DNA from 2 places in the Murimonas intestini genome. Region 1 is predicted to be linked to the other one. Evidence: a T-box and tRNA genes for the amino acid it is inferred to sense, from the RefSeq annotation. Region 1 holds a T-box; the other holds one or more tRNA genes.

Evidence for each region. A T-box is a leader RNA that pairs with one kind of tRNA and senses whether it is charged. The one in region 1 lies ahead of NSB28_RS11125 (valine--tRNA ligase), so its partner is inferred to be a tRNA-Val.
Region 2: it has a tRNA-Val gene. The T-box ahead of NSB28_RS11125 (valine--tRNA ligase) is inferred to sense a tRNA for this amino acid. The anticodon was not compared.

The regions. Positions count from the first base shown of each region.
Region 1 covers NZ_JANKBI010000006.1:48,295-51,711, reverse strand. Annotated here, with positions in the region: gene NSB28_RS11130 (diguanylate cyclase domain-containing protein) at 1-1,138, shown strand, start outside; T-box leader at 1,215-1,449, shown strand; gene NSB28_RS11125 (valine--tRNA ligase) at 1,568-3,417, shown strand, end outside.
Region 2 covers NZ_JANKBI010000009.1:148,588-152,004, forward strand. Annotated here, with positions in the region: gene NSB28_RS14180 (hypothetical protein) at 1-121, opposite strand, end outside; gene NSB28_RS14185 (hypothetical protein) at 528-896, opposite strand; gene NSB28_RS14190 (hypothetical protein) at 896-1,186, opposite strand; tRNA gene NSB28_RS14195 (tRNA-Met) at 1,379-1,452, opposite strand; tRNA gene NSB28_RS14200 (tRNA-Val) at 1,467-1,539, opposite strand; gene NSB28_RS14205 (VOC family protein) at 1,592-2,455, opposite strand; gene NSB28_RS14210 (hypothetical protein) at 2,483-3,046, opposite strand; gene NSB28_RS14215 (hypothetical protein) at 3,176-3,417, opposite strand, start outside.

The DNA of each region.
Region 1 (3,417 bases):
AGCGGCAGGACTAAATAAGGATAAATGTATTTTGTGCATATTGACTGACATGGAGACCTTTGCAGCCCGCTATGAGGAGATAGCACATGAAAATCTGTGTGATGCAATGACGGGACTTTTTAATAGAAGGTTTTATACCCAGTTTCTTAAACAATATGATGAAAAATCAGGTATGCCGTTCTCTGTCATGGTGTTGGACCTTAACGGCCTGAAAATGATAAATGATTCTCTGGGACATCAATTTGGAGACAAGGCAATCATAGGTGTTGCTGATGCGCTTAAAAAATATGCGGGACCAGGTTACCAGCTGGCCAGAATAGGCGGGGATGAAATCGTGGGGCTTTTTCCGGAAACTGGGCCGGATGAGGTACAGAAGTACATGGAAAGGGTGGAGCGGGAAGTGGCCAGCCATAAACTGGGCGGGTTGACTTTGTCTTTCTCATGGGGAATGGCCGTAAAAAGGAAAGAAGAGGAAGGGCTTAATGTGACGATCCATGCGGCCGAGGATGCCATGTACAGCCAGAAAGTCATAAGAAGCACCCAGCAGAAGTCGGAAACAGTAGATATCGTCCTGAAGACTTTATTTCAAAAAAGCCCCAGATTCCATAATCACTGCAGAAACGTATCTGTGATGGCGGCAGAATTCGGAAGGTATCTGGGATATGACGAGAAAGGGCTTCAGAATCTTCAGCAGCTGGGGTATCTGCATGATATTGGGATGGCTTCCATGTCGGGGGAAGTGCTGGACAAAAATGTGCCCCTGAAAAGAGCGGAGCGTCTTGAAGTCAAGCGTCATCCGGAAGTCGGCTACCGTATCCTCTATTCGGCTCCGGAACTCAGGAATAAGGCGCTGTCGATCCTTTACCACCATGAGAACTGGGATGGAAGCGGATATCCTTACCATATCTCAGGAGACAGGATTCCTGAGGAAGCCATGATCATTCACATAGTAGACACTTATGACAGGGCCAGGTTTGGCTATTTAGGCGTTGAGGGCAAGCCGCAGGAAAGTGTCCTGGCGGACATCAGGAATCAGAGCGGGAAAAAGTTCAGCCCCAAGATCGCGGAGGCATTTGAGAAGTGGATGAGGGTAAAGGCAGCTGAGCGTGTTACTGAGCATGGAGTGAACGGTAACTAAGATATTGGTTATTATGCAAAAATCAGCCAAGCCCTTGACAAAATCCCCCAAATTAGCTATTATTGGGTACATAGTTAAAAAGGTGGCGAGAAAGAGGAGTATATTTACACCGTCTGTCAGAGAGGATGCCTCATGGGCTGGGAGGGCATTTCAGATAGGATAAATAGAAGGTAGCTTTTGAACTGAACGGCTGAGAAACAGTGGATTAGGCCGTTACGCGTAATCAGCGTTAAAGGATTGGAGAGATATGGAAGGTCCTGACAGGATTTTCTGTATGAAAAAGGTGGTACCGCGTTTAATACGCCCTTTGCATATGCAGAGGGCGTTATTTTTTTGAACTCCGCGCCGGAGCATTTTTCGAAAATGCTCTAAGCTGCGCGGTCACATTTTACCGGACAGAGGATGCCGGATTATCCAGGAGGAATTATAATGAACAAAGAACTGGCAAAGACATACGATCCAAAGGGTATAGAGGACCGTCTCTATGAGAAGTGGATGAACAAAAAATATTTCCATGCGGAAGTGGACAGGAGTAAAAAACCATTTACTATCGTTATGCCGCCGCCCAATGTAACAGGGCAGCTCCATATGGGACATGCGCTGGACAATACAATGCAGGATATCCTGATCAGGTATAAGAGGATGCAGGGCTACAATGCGCTTTGGCAGCCGGGAACAGACCATGCCGCTATTGCCACAGAGGTAAAGGTGATAGAGAAGCTCAGGGAGCAGGGGATAGACAAGGATGAAATCGGAAGAGAAGAATTTCTGAAGCATGCCTGGGAGTGGAAGGAAGAGTACGGCGGTAAGATCATCAATCAGCTGAAGAAGATGGGCTCATCTGCTGACTGGGACAGGGAACGTTTTACGATGGACGAAGGATGTTCCAAAGCTGTAGAAGAGGTGTTTATCAAGCTCTACGAAAAAGGATATATCTATAAAGGTTCCCGCATCATTAACTGGTGTCCTGTATGCCAGACATCCATATCGGACGCGGAAGTAGAGCATGTTGACCAGGATGGCTTTTTCTGGCATATTAATTATCCTATTGTGGGAGAAGAGGGGAAATTTGTGGAGATCGCCACCACACGTCCTGAAACTCTGCTGGGGGATACTGCAGTTGCCGTTAATCCGGAAGATGAACGTTATAAGGATCTGATTGGAAAGATGCTGAAGCTGCCGCTCACAGACAGAGAGATTCCTGTGATCGCAGACAGCTATGTAGATAAGGAATTTGGTACTGGCTGCGTAAAGATCACGCCTGCCCATGACCCGAATGACTTTGAGGTGGGCAAACGTCACAATCTGCCTGAGATCAACATTATGAATGATGATGCTACGATCAATGAGCTTGGCGGAAAATATGCCAATATGGAGCGTTATGCTGCCCGCAAGGCTATGGTGGAAGACTTAAAGGAACTGGGACTTCTTGTGAAAGTAGTACCGCATACACATAATGTAGGCACCCATGACCGCTGCAAGACGACAGTGGAACCAATGATCAAACAGCAGTGGTTTGTCAGGATGGAGGAGATGGCTAAGCCTGCAATAGAAGCTATTAAGAATGGCAGCCTGAAATTTGTGCCTGAGCGTTTCGACAAGATATATCTGCACTGGCTGGAAAACATCCGCGACTGGTGCATATCCAGACAGCTGTGGTGGGGACACCGTATACCGGCATATTACTGCGATGAATGCGGTGAAATTGTGGTATCTGGAAGTCAGCCGGAAAAATGTCCAAAATGCGGATGTACACATCTAACACAGGATGAGGATACACTGGATACATGGTTCAGTTCAGCTCTGTGGCCGTTCTCCACACTTGGATGGCCTGACAAGACAGAGGATCTGGATTATTTCTTCCCCACAGATGTTTTAGTGACAGGCTATGACATTATCTTCTTCTGGGTAATCCGTATGGTCTTCTCATCTCTTGAGCAGACAGGAAAGGTTCCGTTCCATCATGTACTGATCCACGGCCTGATCCGTGACTCCCAGGGACGCAAAATGAGTAAATCTCTGGGGAATGGAATCGACCCGCTGGAGATCATAGACCAGTACGGGGCAGATGCGCTCAGACTGACGCTGATTACAGGAAATGCACCTGGAAATGATATGCGTTTCTATATGGAGAGAGTGGAAGCGAGCAGAAACTTTGCGAACAAAGTTTGGAATGCATCCAGATTTATCATGATGAACCTGGAAAAGGCGGAAGTGCCCTCATCAATGGAATTAAGCCAGCTTACCAGCGCCGATAAATGGATTCTTTCAAAAGTAAA
Region 2 (3,417 bases), on a different contig from region 1:
TCTTTGCTTCTGTTGTTGCTTCTGTCTTTGCTTCTGTTTCTTTTGCTTTTTCTCCACATCCTACTGCTAAAGCTCCTGCTAAAGCCATAACTGCCATTAAACTAATAACTTTTTTCTTCATACTAATTTCCTCCTCATTTTGGGATAACCAGATTATCCCGATAATCATTACAGAGGTTATCCTATCATACTTGTCCCGGAAAATCATGCCCTTTTCATTAATTAATACAAAAAATATTCTTATGTTCCTTAAGAAAACTTAAGAAATTGTGCATACAGTTCAACTTTTTTATACATTTATACTTATATTTCGCTCTTTCTCACTAAAGCATTAATTTGGTATCTCAATTTATTCCATCAGTTTTTCACTATCAAATATCCTGTCCAATATTTTTTTACCGAAACTGCACAACTATATTGTTTTCCCTTAGGAGCGGATACCCTGTATTCCTATGACAAAGATCATAACACACTGTGACGCCGGTAATTCCATTTTTCCTGCACAGGTTAATCCTTCCTGCCGCCGCTTACTTTAATCCTTTTACAAAAGGAATCAGGCAGAGGAGAGCAATAATTCCAATGATCCCTATCACAATGCCCAGTACCAAATTGCTCCACACCATTGTAAGGCACATACCCACTCCCAGAAGCAGGGCTCCGATAACTCCAATCAAAACTGCTCCTACTGTTTTCCCTGAAAGCCTAATGGGAGCTTTGTTTTCCATTTTTCTCCAAACGCCTGCCATGATCAGCAGCACAACCGCACCTGCTGCCCCCATAATAACCCCGGGCCTGAATGCATTCCATTCCGGAATCAGCGCCATGCACATTCCCAGGGCAAATAATATGCCGCCAATCGTTCCTAAACTCATTGCAGTAAATGTACTCTTTTTCATTATTCAACACCTGCCTTTCTTCTTGCCTGCCGTTCTTCGAAAGCCAACCTATCCGCTTCTTCTCTTTCCTTCTGTTCCTTTGCAAGTCTGGCTCTCGCGTCCTCTACGGATTCGCCCTCCTTTGTCAGAAAGTTGTCTACAAACTTATCAGCTATCTTATTGAAACCTCCTACTGCTCCCTCTTCAATCTTTTTGTAACCGCCAACTACACCTTTCTCAATTTTTTTGTATCCGTCAACTACACCTTCGGCAATCTTTTCATTTGCTTTTACTAACTTTGATTTAGCCATACTGCTTATCTCCCTTTCATTTGTCTCTGCTTTACTTGATGGTGTAAGAATATCATCCCTTTATTGACGTTACGTTTCACTTTTGTTTATGAAATATTAATAGCCGCGCATCCCCCGGAGGTTTTTGTTTTGCTGGAAATGAAGTTTCCTGAAAAATAAAAAAGCAGAGACTTTATCATCTCTGCTTAGTAATAGCGGAAGGGAGATTTGAACTCTCGACACCACGGGTATGAACCGTGTGCTCTAGCCAACTGAGCTATTCCGCCATATTTAATTATCATGGGACCTATAGGGCTCGAACCTATGACCCTCTGCTTGTAAGGCAGATGCTCTCCCAGCTGAGCTAAGATCCCATGTCAAGCAGCCCTTGTATCGGACTGCTTTGCTATTATACTATTAAATTCCTCAAAATGTCAAGTAGTTTTTTTCAGCAAATTCAATTATTTCTCCATCTGGTCCCATGACTTTAAAAAAGCGGATCCCGCGTTCCAGTATCGGAAGTGTCTGGACTACATAATGTATCATCCTGAAGCCTTCTTTTTTTGCAAGAAACAGCGCATCTGAGATATCCGACACATCGAGGGCAATGTGGTCAATATGTCCCGATGTCCTTTTATCCAGTTCCAACAGGCCCTGCCCTGCCATTTGAATGATTTCAAGCATAAATCCGTTGTTCTTCATGAATGCGATCTCCAGGCGGCCGTCATCCGTCATCAGATAACCCCCGCCGCACTCTTTAAATCCCAGCTTACCGTAAAATTCCCTGGAGCGTTCCAGATCTCTCACTTTAAGCGCAAGATGCGCCCACCCCTGAAGGCCTTTCCTTGCTCCATATCCAATGCTGTTGTCGTGGCAGAATTCTACTACCTCCTGGTTTGGACCTGCAAAATTAATCCCTTTTACGCCCTTTTCCCCAAGTGTCGTATAATGAATAATACCATCAGGCGTTGAGGAATGTACCTGCATTCCTTTCTCCAAAGCCTCCCTGGCACATTCTTCAATATCCGGGGCCTCTATGGCAAAATGGTCAAGTATGCCGTCGCGCCTTTTTGCCACTTCAATTCTTTCTCTGCCTGAAGGCTGGTATATCTGCAGCATAATATCGCCCAGAACCAGAATAGCCATCTCCATATAATTGGGATTCAGGACTATTTTCTGCTGTACCCTGCGGAAACCGAGCTTTTCCTCATACCAGTTTACCGCTTCGTTTAAATTAACAACCGGTATCCCCAAATGTTGAACACCCTGAACGATATCTGCCAGCCTCATATACCTTCCTCCTTTGCATTGTGATCACTACTTTTTCAATTCATATAAACCATTTATGGGAGAACTCTCCGACTGGCTGTCCTGTGTCAGAACAGTCACGTCTACCTGCCCGTCAGACAATACAAACTGGACCATGTAATGGTCATCACCTTCGTATGTGGCGCTGTTGGGATTCTCGCTGATCCTGGCGACTCCATTTATCCCCGATGTTCCAAACTGGAATTCAAAGGATGTGGCGTCCACAGCTTCCATTGTCAGCGACTCCCCTTCTTTTACATACGTTCCATTCCAGTCCGCCTCAGGCACACCTGCCTCAGTGAGCGTCATTTTCTCAGTGAGCATCTCTGTCTCCTGAACTGCCTGTGTGTCATTCTGTGAAGGTATGTTTGCTTCTGTCTGCCCTGCTTCCGTCTTCTCTGCTTCTGCAAGAGGAACATCACCTATCACTTCAGCAGCCCCGGATGTCTCATGCATAACCGCCTCAGTCTTCTGTTCCGTATCAGCCTTCTGCTCTTTTCCTTCACTGCCATTACAGCCTCCCAGAACTGCGGCAGTAAGAACAGCCGCCAGCAATAATACCGTTTTTCTCATTTTATCCTCCTCATTTAGATGCGCGTCCCCGCGCTGAGCCTTTCACAAAACTACCCATGCAGTTATTATACCATTTATTTTCTTAAATAAAAATTAAATTTCGCTTTTTTGCATTACATTTTTATCAAATTAACGTTTTTTATAGTAGCTGGAAAACTTTTTTCTGGCTTTATCAATATTTTCATCCAGCAGATGCAGCATCGGCTCCTGACTCACGATCCCGCTCAGATATCTGCCTGAATAATCCTGATAACTGCTCCACCAGTAATCGGACGCCCTCTTAACGAACTCTTTTTTAACAGGCAGATTGTGGAGCTCCAGCCAGCTTTTCTTCAGCTTATCTTTGGAATCAAACACCCTGGCTCTGCGGG